3 regions of the Megasphaera stantonii genome follow, and region 2 is predicted to be linked to each of the others. Evidence: riboswitches for the same ligand, from Rfam matches in the RefSeq annotation. Region 2 holds a riboswitch; each other region holds the start of a gene.
The links. Region 2 has a riboswitch for ZMP and ZTP ahead of DKB62_RS02590 (formate--tetrahydrofolate ligase). Riboswitches for the same ligand answer to the same signal wherever they lie in the genome.

Region 1 (6,017 bases), 920 kb from region 2:
ACGGATAAGACGTGCATCCAAATGCGCATGCTCAACACGGGCAAGGGGCCGGCCGTCTATTCCCTGCGGGCCCAGTCCGATAAGAAGATGTACCAGATGACCATGACCCAGGTGCTGGAAAATCAGGACAATCTGGACGTCAAGCAGCTCATGATCACGGATATTCAGATAGAAAACGGCGCCGTTACGGGCGTCGTCACGGAAATGGGCGAAGTGTACAAGGCGAAATGCGTCATCCTGGCGACGGGGACCTATTTAAAGGGAAAGATCATTACAGGCGAATGCGTCTATTCCGGCGGCCCCATGGGACAGCGGTCTGCAGAAGACCTGTCTGATTCCCTGCTGGCAGCGGGCATCAAGCTTATGCGCTTTAAGACGGGCACGCCGGCCCGCGTCGACCGCCGCACCTTGCGGACGGAAGAAATGCAGAAGCAGGAAGGCGACGAGCAGGGCCACGCCTTTTCCTTTTTGTCGGAACGGAAGAACCGCAACAAGGAATGCTGCTGGCTGACCTTTACGAACGAGGAAACGCACCGCATCATTCGGGAAAACCTCGACAGGGCGCCCATGTGCAACGGCGTCATCCAGGGCGTTGGCCCGCGCTACTGCCCGTCTATCGAATCGAAAATCGTCCGCTTTGCCGATAAGAAGCGCCATCAGCTCTTCGTTGAGCCCGAAGGCGAAATGACTGAAGAAATGTACGTCCAAGGGATGAGCACCAGCCTTCCCGTCGACGTGCAGTACGCCTTCCTGCGGACGATTCCCGGCCTGGAAGACGTGCGGATCATGCGCCCCGGCTACGCTATCGAATACGACTGCCTGGACCCGACGCAGCTGACGCCGTCACTGGAAACGAAGGCCATCAGCGGCCTCTTTTCGGCAGGCCAGTCCAACGGCACCAGCGGCTACGAGGAAGCGGCGGCCCAGGGCCTTATGGCCGGCATCAACGCGGCCCGTAAGGTGCAGGGCAAGGAGCCTTTTATCCTCACCCGCTCGGAAGCCTACATCGGCGTCCTCATCGACGATTTGGTCACCAAGGGAACGGAAGAACCGTACCGCATGATGACCAGCCGCTCGGAATACCGACTCATCCTGCGGCAGGACAACGCCGACCTGCGCCTGACCCAGAAGGGCTACGACATCGGCCTGGTCACGCAGGAACGGTACGACGCCTTTATAGAGAAGAAAGAAGCCGTCGAAGCGGGACTGGAGGCGCTGAAGGCCCTGCCCGTCACGCCGACAAAGGAAAATCAGGAAAAGCTGGCTTCTATCGGCACGGCTCCCGTCCGCACCGGCCTCAAGGCTTACGATTTGCTGCGGCGCAACGAAGTGACCTATCATACGCTGAGCCAGGTATTTCCCCTGCCGCAGCTGGCCGACGACGTGTGCGAGGAAATCGAAATCATGGTCAAGTACGAAGGCTATATCAACCGCCAGCTGGAACAGGTGGAAAAGATGAACCGCCTGGAACAGAAGCTGATGCCGGAAGATATCGTATACGCCGACATCGATACCCTGTCGGGCGAAGCGCGGCAGAAGCTGGACGCTATACGGCCCCGTTCCTTAGGGCAGGCCAGCCGCATTTCCGGCGTATCGCCGGCGGATATTACGGCCCTGCTCATCGTGTTAGAACAGCGCCAGCGGGAGGAAAAACATGTTTAGAGATGAACTCATCGCGGCGGCGAAGGACTTCGGCCTGGTTTTGACGACGGAGCAAATCGACCGATTCTGTTTGTTTGCAGAGCGCCTGGTCGAGACGAATAAGGTCATGAACCTGACGGCCCTTACGGAGCCAGCCGACGTAGCCGTAAAACACATGATAGACAGCCTGTCGTGCTACGACGCGGCGTGGTTTCCCGAAGGGGCCTCCGTCCTGGATCTCGGCACGGGAGCCGGATTTCCCGGCCTGCCCCTGCTCATCTACCGGCCCGATTTGAAGGTGACCTTTTTCGATTCCCTGCAGAAGCGGCTGACGTTTTTACAGGGCGTGACGGCGGAGCTGGGCCTGACGGCTTCCTTCCTGCACGGCCGGGCCGAGGAAATGGCCCACAAAGAGGAATACAGGGAACGCTTCGATATCGTGACCAGCCGGGCTGTAGCCCGCCTGCAGATATTGGCCGAATGGGCCCTTCCCTATACAGCTCGCCAGGGCGTATTTATCTCCTTAAAAGGCGCCCAGTACGAGGAAGAGCTGGCCGAAGCCCAAAAGGCCCTGTCCATCCTCGGCGGCGCGGTGGCGGAAGTCCGCCCCGTCCATTTGCCGGGGCTGGATGACAAGCGGGCCGTCCTGTATATCAAAAAGACGAAGAAATGTCCGGCCAAATACCCGCGCAAGCCGAAAATGGCCGCTAAAAATCCGTTGTAATCATCTATAAGTTTATGCTCAAGGGAGGCATGTATCATGTCTTTAAAGAAAACAATCTTAGCTGCGCTGACTGCCTGCGTAGCCCTATCTTCCATAGCCTTCGCCGAAAATCCGGAATCGCCGGCAGTAGCGGCTCAGGCCGCCTACGTCATGGACGCCGATACGGGCGACGAGCTGTACGCCAAACAGCCTGACCTGAGAGGATATCCCGGCAGTACGACGAAGATGATGACCTGTATCGTCGCCTTGGAAAACGGACAAGGCATCATGGATAAGACGATTCGCATTACCGATAAGGCCCTGAGCGTCGAAAGCGATGCCTCTGTCCTCGGCCTGCAGCAGGGCGACCAGATTACCCTGCGCAACGCCCTGACGGGCATGATGCTCGTGTCGGGCTGCGATGCCGCCGTGGCCATTGCGGAAACGGTTGAGCCGACGGAAGATGCCTTCGTCGCAAAAATGAACGCGAAGGCGGCGGCTCTCGGTGCGACCCATACGCATTTCGTCAATCCCCACGGCCTTCCTGACGCCAATCACTATTCGACGGCCCGGGATCTGGCCAAAATTGGGGCTTACGGCATGAAGCTGCCGGCCTTCCGGGATATCGTCAAGCGCAGTACCTTTGACATGCCCTACGTCGACGGCAGCTATAAGCATTGCGTTTCGACGAACGAATTCCTGACTAGCGGGTTCCCCGGAGCAAACGGCATTAAAACCGGCACGACGAATGCCGGCGGGCCGTGCCTCGTCGTTTCGGCGACTCAGAACGGGCGGACGGTCATCGCGGCTATCATGAATTCGGAAGACCGCTACGGCGATGCCCAGGCCCTGATGAAATACGGCTTTTCCGTATTGAAGCCCCTGGAAAACGTCTACATCATCCGCAAGGCCCCGGCAGGTCAGACGCTGACCGAATTGGGCCGGCAGCAGATGGAGCAGGCCAAGGCTGCGGCAGACGCCAAGGCTAAGGGTCAAGCCGCGCAGGAAACAGCTTACGGAACGGACGCCGATACGGCCGACATGGCTGCGGCAGCTGTGAAAAAATCTGCATAATTCTTGACAGGTATGCTCTAAATCCGTATAATCATATCATAACAACGTACCTATACAGTGCAGGACTGACGGAATGAAGTGGAATAACCACGTGGACTGCACGGTGACATACACGCCGACCGTCTGGGCAAGAGTACATCTATTCTTTGTCCAGCCGGCCGGCTTTTTATTGCCCCGGTGGGACAAGTCAAAGGAGACGATATCATGAAAAGAAATCGCTGGCTCATTGCCCTGTCCGCCATGGGAATTCATATCTGCATCGGCAGCGTCTACGCTTGGAGCGTATTGACCAAGCCCATTATGGAATCGATGGGCTTTACGCTGCAGCAGACGACGTGGACCTTTTCTCTGGCTATCTTATTTTTAGGTTTATCTGCCGGATGCCTGGGCAGCTTCGTCCAAAAGGCCGGCCCCCGCAAGTCGGGCCTCGTGTCGACTTTATTTTTCGTTTCGGCTATGTTCGGCACGGCGGCGGCCATGGAGTTCCGCAGCCTGCCGATGCTGTATCTGTTTTACGGCGTCATCGGCGGCATCGGCCTGGGGACGGGATATATTACGCCTGTCTCGACTTTGGTCAAATGGTTTCCTGACAACCGCGGCTTTGCCACGGGCCTGGCCATCATGGGCTTCGGCTTTGCCAGCATGATCGCCGGTCCGGCGATGCAGCTTCTCGTCGCTAATTTTGGCTTGGCGACAAACTTCCTCATCCTGGGCGCAGTGTATCTCGTCGTCATGACAGCTTCGTCCCTGTACTTAGCGCCACCGAAGGACGACGAAATACCCCGTCCCGATGCAGAGCTGGCGAAGCCATCCGGCCCGGTTTATGCCGATGCCATGCCGCAGTTTTCCTTGAAAGAGGCCATGAAGACCTGGCAGCTCTATACGATTTGGTGGCTCTTTTTCGTCAATATCACCTGCGGCATCGCCCTCTTAGCCGTCGCCTCGCCGATGGCCCAGGAAGTCGTCGGCATGTCGCCCATGGCTGCCGCGTCCATGGTCGGCCTCATCGGCTTTTTGAACGGCGCCGGCCGCATTGCCTGGGCGACTGTATCGGATTATATCGGCCGGGCTAATACGTACGTCCTCTTTTTCTTCATCGAGGCCCTGGCCTTCTTCAAGCTGTCGACGGAAACGAACGCTTTCAGCTTTCAAATCGTCGTGCTGCTCATCATTACCTGCTACGGCGGCGGTTTTTCCTGTATGCCGGCCTACCTCAGCGACCTGTTCGGCACCAAGGCCCTGAGCGCTATCCACGGCCGCATCCTCACAGCCTGGGGGGCCGCCGGCGTGGCCGGCCCCCTGCTCCTGTCGTGGATCAAGGAGACGACGAACAGCTACTCCCTCACCCTGCAGGTCTTCTCGGCCCTCTTCGTCACGTCCCTGCTGGTTATGGCCGTCCTGAAATACAAGACGCGCCACGGCATCGCCGGTCAGGACGCCTATTGGTCGGCAAGGAAAGCGTCTGTCAAATAGATTTCAGTAATAAAAAATCAGGGTCTTCCTTCATGGTGGAAGATCCTGATTTTTTGTTGTCTATTCAACGATTCAATTTATAACCGCTGGGGAATACCCGGGCCGACGGGCCAGCCTGTGAGATACCAGAAGATGAACAAGGCGTACCACATGACCAGGAAAGCCATGGCGTAGGGCATCATGAGGGATAAATAGGTGCCGATGCCGCTGTCTTTTTTGTAACGGCGGATGATTTCCAAGAACAGGGGCAGGAACGGGTTGACTAAGGCGACGGTATTCAGAGCGCCGTCGCCGGCCCGGAAGGCGGCCTGTATGAAGGCCGGATGATATCCCAGAAGCATGAACATGGGGACGAAGACTGTCGACAGCAGGGCCCATACGGCGGAGCCGCTGGATGTAAAGAGGCCCAGGAGCTGGCCGAAGAGCATGAAGCAGATGAGGGCCGGCAGGCCGGTCATGCCTACGTCTTTCAGGAACAGGGCCCCCTTCATGGCGATCATCGTCGACATGTTGGTCCAGGCGAAGGCTGCGATAAACTGGGCGATGAAAAAGGCCATGACCAAAAAGCCCGACAGGCCTTTGACGGCGTTGGTCATACAATGTATCATGTCGTCGGCGTTTTTGATTTTACGGATCGACACGCCATAGGTCAGGCCGACGGTCAGGAGAAAGCCGCACAGCAGCGGGATGACGCCGCGCAGCAGAGGCGACCCCAGGAGCGAATGGGTCTGGGAATTGCGGAGCAGGCCGTTGTCGGGAAAGGCCATGAGGAAGACGACGGCCAAATACAGGACGGCGGCGATGAGGGTGTGGCGCAGGGCCTTTTTTTCCTCCGGCGATACGTCGGGAATAGTCAGATTTTCCTGGGCGTGGGCCGGGTCATATACGCCCATGCGCGGTTCGACGAATTTTTCCGTAATGAAGGTCGTCACGGCCGTCAGGTAGAATACGGCGAAGGACATGAAATACCAGTTATCGATCGGCGTGACGGTCATCGTCGCGTCGATAGTACGGATGGCCTGGGTCGTAATACCCGACAAGAGGACGTCCGTCGTGACGATGAGGATGTTGGCCGTAAATCCCGAATAGATGGCGGCCAGGGAACAGGCGAAGCCGACTAAGGGAT
Region 2 (6,017 bases):
CTTGGCGGCCTTGTGGATTCAGCCGAAGTTCGTCATCCCCGTCCACTACAAGACGTGGCCGATCATCGACGCCGACCCGCAGGAATATAAGCAGCTTACGGAAAGCAAGTACAATATTCCCGTCCAGGTCGTCGAACCGGGAACGACATACGAATTCTAAACAACTGCATAAACAAGAAACGGCCCTGTCGTGAAAGTATCTCCTTTCATGGCAGGGCCGTATTTCATATATTTATCTTCTTTCGTATTCCCGTTCTACGCGCTGTTCCAGCAGGGCCGCTTCGCGTTCGATGCGCTGAATGGCCTCGGTCATATCCCGCACGTACTGCTCGTCTGTAATAGACTGTAAATTGACGCGGACGCTGTAAAAAGCCGACCGCATGGCAGAGCGGGCGTTCATGGCCGCAATGGCTCCGTCCGTAATAACCCACTTATTGCCGTAGCGCACGGTCTGCTCCGCCAGCTGCACGAGGACGAAAATATCCTTTCCCAGAGAAAAGGGGATTTCCGCCGCTTCCTTGAAGGCCTGCTGCACAATGTCTTTCCGATTGGGCGTATCCTTAGGGAGCCGCACGGCCCGGATTACGCCGTCAAAAGCCGCCGCGTCCTCGGCAATACCGGCCAGATAGCGTATGCGCAGGTCTCGGGCCTGTTCCTTAATGGATTCCATCAGCTTGGCCACGTCTTCATACCCTTTTTTACCGAGGGTCAGGTTTGCCACCATCTCGACGAGGGCCGCCGCCGAGGCCGCCGTCATGGCCGCGATGCCGCCGCCGCCGGGAACAGGCTCCTTAGAAGCCGTCGCTTCCAGCAGGGCGTCGAGGGGCATGGACTGGAAGCGGCTGAAATCGGGCTTAGAACAATCCTGTGATAACGCCATTTTCATCGATATCCATTCTATTAGCAGCAGGAACCTTCGGCAAGCCCGGCATCGTCATAATGTCGCCGGTCTGGCAGACGATAAAGCCTGCACCGGTGCAGACGCGCACGTCCTTGACGGTAACGGTGAAGTCCTTCGGCGCGCCGAGGAGAGACGGATCGTCGGACAAGGAATACTGCGTCTTCGCTACGCAGAGAGGCATCTTGTCGAGGCCGAATTTTTCCAGCTCGGCCACCTGTTTCTGCGCTTTGCTTTCAAAGACGACGCCTGCGCCGCCGTAAATCTTTTTGACGATCGTTTCCATCTTCTGGGCGATGGTGTCGTTTACGTCGTACAGCGGCTTGTACGGCGTCTGCGGCTGGGCGATGAGCTGCAGTACCTTTTCTCCCAATTCTACGCCGCCCTTGCCGCCTTCGGCCCAGCAGTTATTGAGGGCTGCGTCGACGCCGTAATCGGCGCAGAGCTGGCGGAGCGTCGCGATTTCCGCATCCGTATCGGTAGCAAATTTATTGATGCCGACGACGACGGGAACGTCGTAGGTACGCATATTTTCCACGTGCTTAGCCAAATTGGCAAAGCCCTTCTTCAAGGCTTCGATATTTTCTTCCTGCAAGTTCTTCTTGTCTACGCCGCCGTGCATTTTAAGAGCCCGGGCTGTTGCGACGACGACGACAGCATTCGGTTTAATGCCGGCGAACCGGCACTTAATGTCCATGAATTTTTCCGCGCCGAGGTCTGCGCCGAAACCAGCTTCCGTAACGGCGATATCGCCCATCTTGAGGGCCAGCTTCGTAGCTACGACGGAGTTGCAGCCATGAGCGATGTTGGCGAAGGGGCCGCCGTGTACGAGGGCCGGCGTGTGCTCGATCGTCTGGACGAGGTTCGGCTTGATGGCGTCCTTCATGAGGATAGCCATTGCGCCTTCGACGCCGAGCTGGCGGGCCGTCACGAGGTTGCCGTCCAAGTCATAAGCTACGGTGATGTCACCCATGCGCTTCTTCAAGTCCATGAGGTCGCTGGCCAGGCACAGGGCCGCCATGATTTCCGAGGCAACGGTAATCATGAAGTGGTCTTCCCGCGGGAATCCGCAGACCTTGCCGCCCATGCCGACGACGATGTTGCGCAGGGCCCGGTCGTTCATGTCCATGACGCGCTTCCAGATGACGCGGCGCACGTCGATGCGCAGGGCGTTGCCCTGATGAACGTGGTTGTCGATGGCAGCGGCCAGAAGATTGTTGGCCGCCGTAATAGCGTGCATGTCGCCTGTAAAATGGAGATTAATATCTTCCATCGGCAGTACCTGCGAGTAGCCGCCGCCGGCAGCGCCGCCCTTAATGCCGAATACGGGGCCAAGGGAAGGTTCGCGAAGGGCGACGACGGCCTTATGCCCCATGTAGTTCAGCGCCTGGGCGAGGCCGATCGTCGTCAGCGTCTTGCCTTCGCCGGCCGGCGTCGGCGTAATAGCCGTGACGAGGACAAGCTTGCCGTCTTCGTTTTTCGAAAGGCGCTTGATAGCGTCAAAGGAAATCTTTGCCTTATATTTACCGTATAATTCCAAATCATCGTCAGTTAATCCGACTTTTTCCGCAATCTTTACGATCGGTTCCAGCGCGGTCTGCTGTGCAATTTCAATATCGCTTAATACCTGTGCCATGATTTGCGTCACTCCTGTTCGTAGCATAAAAAAATACCGACACTTCTGGAAATGTTGCCCAGACGGTCGGCTTCGCGTCAATCATGCTCCCCGTGGTTGATTCCACTTCCGTCAGTCACATGATTATGGACTTATTATACAAGAATTCTCCGTATACTGTCAATGACATTTGCCCCTTCTCCGCTGGATACAGCCTGGCTCCACAAAAATCAAAAAAAGGGGAAATCACCTGGCCCATGTCAGCTAGTACGAAAAGAAGCCGGTTCACAGAGAACCGGCTTACAGGCCATAGCAGTATGATTATATGTCGATTTCCTGTACGTCGCCGAAGGATACGGGGCCGCCGATAAAAATGCTGCGCAGCTCCTTGTCTTCGCCTTCTACGGTCGCAGCGATGGCAATCGCCCCGCCGGGCTGCTGAATCGTGCAGGATACGTCCTTTTTGCCTACGCAGGCCAAGGCCGCCGCTACGGCCGCCGAGCCGGAGCCGCAGCTTTGTTCCCAGTACAGCGTGTCCGTCGCCGTCACGTATACGGCCGGGACCATGTGCAGATGGGCCGGGTCAAAGAGAATGAGGCCGAATGCATCCAGCTGTTCGTCCGACGCATAGTCCTGCAATGCCGTCCAAAACATGTCCTTGTATTCCATTTCCGTTTCAGAGGCAAAGTGGACGAAATGAACGATGCCCGGCAGCTCGACGCGGAAAAAGCGGCTCGGCATGCCGCCTACGTCGAGGAGAACTGCTTCGACAGACAAGGGCAGGGGCATTTCGATATACGCGTCGTAGGCTCCGTCGGGACATTTTTTTGCCTGGGCCTGGAGGAGGCCTTCGCAGCCCGAGCAGGACACGGCATAGTCGCCGCTATCCCTGCCGGCGAGCTGCAAGGCGTAGGCCGCGGCGGAGCGGGATGCATTGCCGCAGAATTCGCCGCCCATCATGTCGACGCGCAGCGGCTGGCCTTCTGTCATAGATAAATACGCGACCTGCTCGGCATCAATCCCCTTGTCTTTCAATAGTTTTGCCGCCAAGGAGCTGCGCTGTTCCGGCGCGACGCCGCTCAGTACGAATAGTGTCGTATTGCCGCTGGGATCTGCTTTTACATATTGCAGTTTCACGTTGCTCAACTTCCTTTCTATCTGATAAAAAAGGTACCGGCCATGCCGATACCTTTTTCTGTAATGCGACTTTTATTTCTTGACGAGTTCTTCTTCTACCTGAATGTGAAGCTCGTGAAGTTGTTTTTTCGTAACTTCCGACGGCGCTTCGCTCATGGGGTCGATAGCGTTCTGCGTCTTCGGGAAGGCGATGACGTCGCGGATGGACTTGCGTTTGAGCATGAGCATGATCATGCGGTCCAGGCCGAAGGCCAAGCCTCCGTGAGGGGGAGCGCCGTATTCGAAGGCCCGGAGCAGGAAGCCGAATTTCTGTTCTGCTTCTTCCGGCGTAAGGCCGATAGCCTTAAATACGCGCTGCTGCAAATCAGGCTGGTAAATACGGAGGGAGCCGCCACCCAGTTCGACGCCGTTGAGAACGAGGTCGTATGCCTTAGCATAGACGTGAGCCGGGTCTGTTTCCAATTTATCCAGGTCTTCGTCGCGGATAGCCGTGAACGGATGATGCATGGCGACGTAGCGTTTTTCTTCTTCGCTGTATTCGAACATAGGGAAATCGACAACCCAGGTGAAGGCGAATTTGCTTTCGTCGATCATGTTCATGCGGCGGGCCATTTCCTTACGCAGTTCGCCGAGAGCTGCTGCGACGACGGCCGGTTTGTCGGCAATCATGAGAACCAAGTCGCCCGTTTCGCTGCCGCACTTTTCGCCGATAGCTTTGAGCGTATCTTCGCCGAGGAATTTCTTAACCTGCGATTTCAGCGTGCCGTCTTCCATGAAGCAGATCCATGCCAGGCCCTTGGCGCCGTAGCGGGATACGTATTCGACGAGGTTGTCCAGTTCGCGGCGCGGAATGCCGGCGTCGCCCTTGACGTTGATGGCCTTGACCTGGCCGCCGTTGTCGACAACGGAGCGGAACACTTTGAATTCCGTATCGCGGACGAGGTCCGTAATGTCGGTAAACTTCATGTCGAAGCGCAGGTCCGGCTTATCAGAGCCGTAGTTTTCCATGGCGTAGTCCCAGGTCATGCGGTGAATCGGCAGTTCTACGTCGTGGCCCAGCGTTTCCTTGAAGATATAGTGAACCATTTCTTCGACGAGCGTCAAGATTTCTTCCTGATCCATAAAGGACATTTCCATGTCCAGCTGAGTGAATTCAGGCTGGCGATCGGCGCGCAGGTCTTCATCGCGGAAGCAACGGGCGATCTGATAGTAGCGGTCCATGCCGGAAATCATGAGCAGCTGTTTGAAAATCTGCGGAGACTGGGGCAATGCATAGAACTTGCCTTCGTTGACGCGGCTCGGTACAAGGTAGTCGCGGGCGCCTTCAGGCGTGCTCTTGCACAGCTCCGGCGTTTCGATATCGATGAAGCCGTGTTCGTTCAGGAACGTGCGCATAGCGTGTTTTACTTTATGGCGCATGATGAGGTTGTTCTGCATTTCCGGACGGCGCAGGTCGAGATACCGGTATTTCAAGCGGATCTTTTCGTCGACGTCGATGTTATCTTCAATGTAGAACGGCGGCGTCTTGGACGAGTTGAGAATACGCAGCTCTTCGCAGCGGATTTCAATCGTGCCGGTCTTCATCTTCGGGTTTACCGTATCCGTATCGCGCATGCGCACGACGCCGCGGACAGCCAGAACGTATTCCGTACGGACCTGTTCGGCCTTTTTAAAGGAAACTTCTTCGTAATCCGGCGAGGCTACGACCTGTACGATACCCGTACGGTCGCGGAGGTCGATGAAAATCAATCCGCCGTGATCGCGGCGGCGTTCCACCCAACCGCACAGAATTACTTCTTTGCCATTGTCCGCTTCGCTGACTTCAGCACAATATTGCGAGCGGTGCAAACCTTCCATTGTATCCATGAATGAATCATCCCTTCTTATGTGTTTCCATATATGCAACAATTCCGTCGATCGGAACGCTGACTTGCTCTTTCGTAGCCATATCGCGGACCTGAGCCTGACCGGCGGCCAGCTCTTCTTCGCCGATAATGACTGTATAATCGGCTTCCAGGCGGTTCGCCGATTTCATCTGCCCCTTCATGCTGCGGCCCATCGTGTCGATTTCGGCATACATGCCCTTGGCACGAAGCTGCTGCTGGAGGCTGAAGGCTTCCGTCTTAGCCGCGTCGCCGAGGGCTACGATGAATACGGGCTGCTTCTTTTCTACCGGCGGCAGCAGGCCTTGTTCCTTCAAAGTCAGGAGCAGCCGTTCCATGCCGATGGCAAAGCCGATGCCCGGCGTCGCCGGACCGCCCACTTCTTCGATGAGGCCGTCATAGCGGCCGCCGCCGCAGACCGTACTCTGAGCCCCTAAGGGAGCGTACATGATTTCAAAGGCCGTATTCGTATAATAATCCAAGC
Region 3 (6,017 bases), 960 kb from region 2:
ACAGTGAACGGCAAGTATCTGCCCATCACCGCACAACAACAGTATGCCCGCCGCCGTAAGGCATGCAAGCCTCACAAGCGGTTAGAGAATGCCGAGCTATTCGCATTGGTTAAAAATCTCTTCCTGGTGCATCATTGGTCCCCAGAAGAAATTGCCGGACGCTTGCAGCTGGAACATCAGAAGGCACTCCTTAGCTATGCAACGATTTACCGCGCCATATATGCCGGTATGTTTGATGAAACGTCGTCCTCCCATGGGTCCCGCGGTGCGGTCCGCCGCTTGCGGCATCATGGAAAATCCCGGCATACCCGGCAATATCAGGAACGACGGGGTTCTATTCCCATCTCTCACGATATTTCGGAACGGCCAGCAGGAGCCGCTAACCGCTCCCGGCGAGGACATTGGGAATGTGATACCATAGCAGGAAAGACAGGAAAAGCCTGTCTGGTTACGTTGGTAGATAGAAAGAGCCGGTATCTGGTAGGAGGCAAAGCAGCCAAAAAGACAGCACAAGCCGTCAATACGGTATTGCTTCAGGTACTGCAAGGGCAACCTGTAAAAAGCCTTACGCCGGACAGAGGAAAAGAGTTCGCCCATCATGCCGCTGTCACGGAGGCCTTGAACGGCGTGCCGTTTTATTTCCCGCCGCCGCATCAGCCCTGGCAGCGGGGAAGCAACGAAAATACCAATGGCCTAGTCCGAGAGTATTTCCCGAAAGGGACGGACATCACACTCGTTCCAGAAGCCTATGTGCAAGCTGTTTTTGCAGAACTAAATCGCCGTCCCCGAAAATGTTTAGGATACAAAACGCCATACGAAGTACATTACTCTAAAAAGTTGCACTTAGCTTGACAATTCGCCCATTATAAACGAAAAGCCCCGCCTGTACAAATGCAGGCGGGGCCTTCCGCATAGGCTTCGGCTTATTTTACCGTAATTAATTCGTAGTCTCTTACGCCAAGGCCGATTTTTTCAGCATGGCGCAGCGTAGCTTCCCAGTTGATATCCGGATGAACGTCGAGGAAATGGTCGTGGTGGCATTCCCAATCGGGTTTCGCCAGATTATCGGACAGCTGGCTGTTCGGCAGCGGCGTGGCCTTTAAGCAGGCGTCGACGCAGGCCTGGTCGAGGGCAACCGGGTCGAAGGAAGCGAACATGCCAATATTCGGCAATACGGGCGCATCGTTTTCACCATGGCAGTCGCAGTTCGGCGAAATGTCCATGACCAGGTTGATATGGAAGCACGGGCGGTCCTGGCAGACGGCCTGAGCATATTCGGCCATCTTGTAATCCAGTTTTTCACTGGCGTCCCACTGCACCGTGTGAATGGCGTCGAAGGCGCAGGCGCCGATGCAGCGGCCGCAGCCCTTGCACAAATCTTCGTGAATATGGGCGATGTTGTCTTCGTATGTAATCGCATCGGAACCGCATTCGGATGCGCAGCGGCGGCAGCCCTTGCACTTCTTGGCCTTGACAGCCGGCTTGCCCGACGAATGCTGTTCCATCTTACCGGCGCGGCTGCCGCAGCCCATGCCGATGTTTTTAACGGCGCCGCCGAAGCCGGTCATTTCATGGCCTTTAAAGTGAGCCAGGCTGATAAATACGTCGGCGTCCATAATAGCCCGGCCAATCTTGGCGTTCTGTACGTATTCGCCGTTTTTAACGGGAATTTCCACTTCATCCGTACCGCGCAGGCCGTCGCCGATGATAATCTGACAGCCCGTCGTAATCGTATTATAGCCGTTCAGGTTGGCACAGTCCAAATGTTCCAACGCATGCTTACGGCTGCCGGGATACAAGGTATTGCAGTCCGTCAGGAAGGGCTTGCCGCCTAATTCTTTAACCAAATCGGCGACGGCTTTGACGTACTGCGGGCGAATCGACGCCAGACAGCCCAATTCGCCGAAATGCATTTTGATGGCAACAAATTTTCCTTCAAAGTCAATTGTTTCGATGCCGGCTTTCTTGCACAGCTTCTGCAGCTTCATCAGATTATTTGTACCTACTTTACAGCGAAAATCCGTAAAATATACTTTTGCTTTTTCCATAACCTACCTCCCGATAAACTCATTCTCATAAACATCTTCATTGTATCACATGAAGTACGCTCTAAGTCAAGGAGAAGAAAATTATAAAATAAGCGTCCCCTAAGGGGACGCTCTTTTCATATCTTAGTGGTGGAACAACCGCAAGCCGGTCATTGCCATAGCAATATTGTATTTGTCACATGTTTCGATGACATTGTCGTCGCGGATAGAGCCGCCGGCCTGAGCGATGTAATCGACGCCGCTGCGGTGGGCCCGTTCTACGTTATCACCAAAGGGGAAGAAAGCGTCGCTGCCTAGCGCTACGCCGTGGAGCTGACCGATCCAGGCTTTCTTTTCTTCTCTCGTAAGGGGTTCCGGCTTCTGAGTAAACAGATTCTGCCATACACCGTCGGCCAGTACGTCTTCGTAGTCATCGGAAATATAGACGTCGATAGCGTTGTCGCGATCCGGGCGGCGCACGTCATCGCGGAACGGCAGGGCCAATACCTTCGGATTCTGGCGAAGCCACCAGATATCGGCCTTATTGCCGGCCAGGCGCGTGCAGTGAACGCGGGACTGCTGGCCTGCGCCGACGCCGATGGTCATGCCGTCCTTGACGTAGCAGACCGAGTTGGACTGCGTATATTTCAGGGTAATCAGCGCTACGAGCAAATCGCGCTGCGCCGCTTCGGGGATGTCTTTATTTTTCGTCGGGCGGTTCTGGAACAAGTCGGCCGTAATCTTGGCGTTATTGCGTTCCTGTTCAAAGGTAATGCCGTACACATCCTTCGATTCGACAGGCTGGGGAACGTAATCGGGGTCGATCTTCAGCACGCAGTAGTTGCCCTTTTTCTTCGTCTTGAGAATAGCCAGGGCTTCGTCCGTATATCCCGGAGCCACGACGCCGTCGGATACTTCCCGTTTCAGCAGCGTCGCCGTTTCAGCGTCGCAAATATCCGACAAGGCGACAAAATCGCCATAGGAGCTCATGCGGTCTGCGCCGCGGGCGCAGGCATAGGCCGAAGCGAGGGGAGATAATTTCAAATCGTCTACATAATAGATTTTTTTCAGCGTATCGCTCATGTCGGTCGCGACGGCAGCACCAGCTGGGCTGACATGCTTAAAGGACGCCGCGGCGGGAAGGCCTATCGCTTCCTTCAATTCCTTGACCAGCTGATAGCTGTTGAAGGCGTCGAGCAGATTGATATAGCCCGGACGGCCGTTCATGACTTCAAAGGGCAGTTCGCTGCCGTCTTTCATGTATACTCTTGCCGATGATTGATTCGGATTGCAGCCGTATTTCAATTGCAATTCTTTCATTAGTATTACCTCCTGAAAATAAGAAATTTCCTGGCAAAAATAAAAATACCGACACTTCTGGAACCTTCGCCCAGACGGTCGGCTGTAATGAACCATGCTCCCCGTGGTAGCTCCACTTCCGTCAGTCACATGCTTCTGTTTCATTATACAAGGCGCAGCCGCCCTGTGTCAATGGGAAACCGACAAGGGCGGAACCTTTTAGCGATATGCTCGCTCGACTTATAATTTCGTCTTATAATAGGACTGGCTGGTATACAATGCCGCTACGGGATTATGGCCCGTCACGCGGTCCTTGACGACCAGCGTCGTCGTCAGGGCTTCGGAATATTTGTAAAATAAGCTGTCGTGGCCGACGCACAAGCCCATGACGATATTCATATCCGTATGCTTGGCATTGAGCATCTTGGCCTGGAGGATGGGATTGCAGGCGTTGACGCCGACGGCGTTGCATTTTTCATCAATTCCCAGCTCTACCTTGGGAACGGCACCGGCCTTGCAGGCCATTCCGAAGACTTCAAAGCCGTGCTTGCGCAGAATCCCTGCCAGCATCCGCGTTTCCTGTATCAGGCCGACGCAGGTCGCAATGCCGATTTTATGGAAATTCATGCGTTTGGCAAATTCAATCGTCTCTTGGACGCGGCACCACTTCAAATAACCGTCGCATTCGACGCCAGCCGCCGTTTGCATGACCTTACGATTGTCTTCTTCCTCATACAGAGCCAGAGCTTCCCGTTTCACCTCTTGATTCATATGCGTCGTCACGCAGAAATCGGGATATTCCTTGTTCATGACGTTGCAGTTCACTACGCCGCAGTCGGCGCAGGAAAGGGTTCGTTCTGCCATTGTCTTCACAACCTTTCCGTTTACTATACTATTTCATAATCAAATATAACAGCATTCCGTTGAGGCACACCCAGGGAATCCAGGCGATAATCCCCATAAAATGCATAAAGCCTTTTCCCTTGCCGCCTTTATAGGCCAAGCCGGCCGCAACAATCCCAACAAACAAGCTGACCAGATAATAGACGGCGCTCCACGCCAAGGTATAAAAGAGAAAGGCCAGAACCGCCGGCGTACCGACGCTGCGCGCTATCGAACTGATGCGCAGCATAATCGGGTTTTGCAGCGCATAGGCCGGGTCCGCGCTGAGTTTGCAGTATTTATAATTCCAAAAATATAACAAGCCCGTTACCAATCCGCAAAGTATAAGCTGTATCATCGAACGACTCCTTTTATATAATCCATCAGTCTGCGCTTCAGCGGCTGAGCGCAATCCGCTCCATATCTTCTGGGACATACACGGAACCACCGTAATAGGCCTTCGCTTCTTCCGTGTACAGCCTCTTCCGGCTGCTGCCGGTCTTTTCTTCCGTATGGTACAGCACCAAACGCGCCGCGCCGAGAGCGGCCGCCGTTTCCGCCGCGTCCTTGACGGTGCTGTGGTTCTTCTCATAGGGCCGGAAAGCTTCCCTATGCTCGTATAAGCAAAAGGCCTCGGCCAGCAGCCAATCCGTTCCTTCGGCGTACTGCCGGCAGCGCTCGTTATACGGCTCGTCGCCCAAGCAGGTCAGCCTCATGCCATCGGGGAAGGTCAACAGGTATCCGAATTGCTTGGCCTTGGTCGAGCAGATATCGAAGGCCGTAAGGGACAGGCCGAGAAACGTTACAGTGTCGCCGTCTGCCACTTCGTGAATGCAGATATCCTTGCCAATGCAGGCAAAATCCTTCTTCTTAAACATCATTTCTGCCATAGACAGCAGCATCTGCTTCACTACGTCGTGACAATAAATATGAAACTGCCCGTCATATGCGCCGGAGCTCATCAGCGATGCGATCTTGCGCATGACCCAGAGGACGCCCATGATATGGTCCGTATGGCCGTGGGTCACAAACATATAATGCAAATCCGCATAGGCAACGCCACCGTCCTCCAACCGCCGGAAAATGCCGTTTCCGCCGCCGGCGTCGGTTAAAAACCATTGTCCCTCAGCCGTACGCACGGCAAAGCACGTGTTATACCGGCGCACAGCCATCGCATTTCCCGTTCCCAACATCAATAATTCTGTACCTGACACGCTATCTCCCCTTCTATCGCGGTACGACGCCGCGAACTGTAATTTTCAAAATCTCAAAGGACATGCCCGTCGTATATTCTATATCCTGCTGCAGTCCCTTTTTGATAGTGCTCATGAGTTTTTTCAGATTTTCTCCGTAATATACCGTTACGACTAAAAATACGGCCAGTCCGTTCCCTTCCGATTCGCGGTTCTTATCGATCCGCAGGCGGTTGACCTTTGCCAATCCGTCTATCTGCCGCAGGCGGTGGATAATCAGATGCTCCAGCATCTCGTTGGAAAAGGTCAATTTCCCATAATAGCTGAAAACGGGACGTACGACAGAATGCTCGAAATCCGGAGCCTTTTGGTTCCGCCGGGTCAGCAGGGAATGGATGGGAGCCAGCAAATACCCGCGGAAGCGCGGCTTGAGCTCCATCGTCGGCACGGGAATGATGTGCTTTCCCTCGTTGATGCGAATCGTCCGGGCCTTTTCAATTTCGACGGGACACGACACGTCTTCTATGCGAATGTACGAGTCCGCTTCGGGCAGCCCCAAGGCTTCGCAGATTCGGTGTATCATATGCTTCGACGTTCCTAAAATGAGGAGCTGGTC

Region 1: it holds a riboswitch for ZMP and ZTP, as region 2 does, so the genes downstream of both, DKB62_RS06780 (L-lactate MFS transporter) here and DKB62_RS02590 (formate--tetrahydrofolate ligase) in region 2, are expected to answer to the same signal.
Region 3: it holds a riboswitch for ZMP and ZTP, as region 2 does, so the genes downstream of both, DKB62_RS10535 (phosphoribosylaminoimidazolecarboxamide formyltransferase) here and DKB62_RS02590 (formate--tetrahydrofolate ligase) in region 2, are expected to answer to the same signal.

Annotation. Positions count from the first base shown of each region.
Region 1 is NZ_CP029462.1:1,447,900-1,453,916, forward strand. It holds gene mnmG (tRNA uridine-5-carboxymethylaminomethyl(34) synthesis enzyme MnmG) at 1-1,662, shown strand, start outside; gene rsmG (16S rRNA (guanine(527)-N(7))-methyltransferase RsmG) at 1,655-2,365, shown strand; gene DKB62_RS06775 (D-alanyl-D-alanine carboxypeptidase family protein) at 2,402-3,418, shown strand; ZMP/ZTP riboswitch at 3,470-3,554, shown strand; gene DKB62_RS06780 (L-lactate MFS transporter) at 3,623-4,891, shown strand; gene DKB62_RS06785 (AbgT family transporter) at 4,969-6,017, opposite strand, start outside.
Region 2 is NZ_CP029462.1:524,931-530,947, forward strand. It holds gene DKB62_RS02580 (metal-dependent hydrolase) at 1-160, shown strand, start outside; gene DKB62_RS02585 (cyclodeaminase/cyclohydrolase family protein) at 233-880, opposite strand; gene DKB62_RS02590 (formate--tetrahydrofolate ligase) at 855-2,534, opposite strand; ZMP/ZTP riboswitch at 2,584-2,663, opposite strand; gene DKB62_RS02595 (histidine racemase CntK family protein) at 2,835-3,650, opposite strand; gene aspS (aspartate--tRNA ligase) at 3,723-5,516, opposite strand; gene hisS (histidine--tRNA ligase) at 5,524-6,017, opposite strand, start outside.
Region 3 is NZ_CP029462.1:2,218,574-2,224,590, reverse strand. It holds gene DKB62_RS10545 (IS30 family transposase) at 1-852, shown strand, start outside; gene DKB62_RS10540 (DUF362 domain-containing protein) at 924-2,048, opposite strand; gene DKB62_RS10535 (phosphoribosylaminoimidazolecarboxamide formyltransferase) at 2,172-3,347, opposite strand; ZMP/ZTP riboswitch at 3,409-3,486, opposite strand; gene DKB62_RS10525 (DUF1847 domain-containing protein) at 3,567-4,190, opposite strand; gene DKB62_RS10520 (hypothetical protein) at 4,219-4,566, opposite strand; gene DKB62_RS10515 (MBL fold metallo-hydrolase) at 4,604-5,422, opposite strand; gene DKB62_RS10510 (Asp23/Gls24 family envelope stress response protein) at 5,436-6,017, opposite strand, start outside.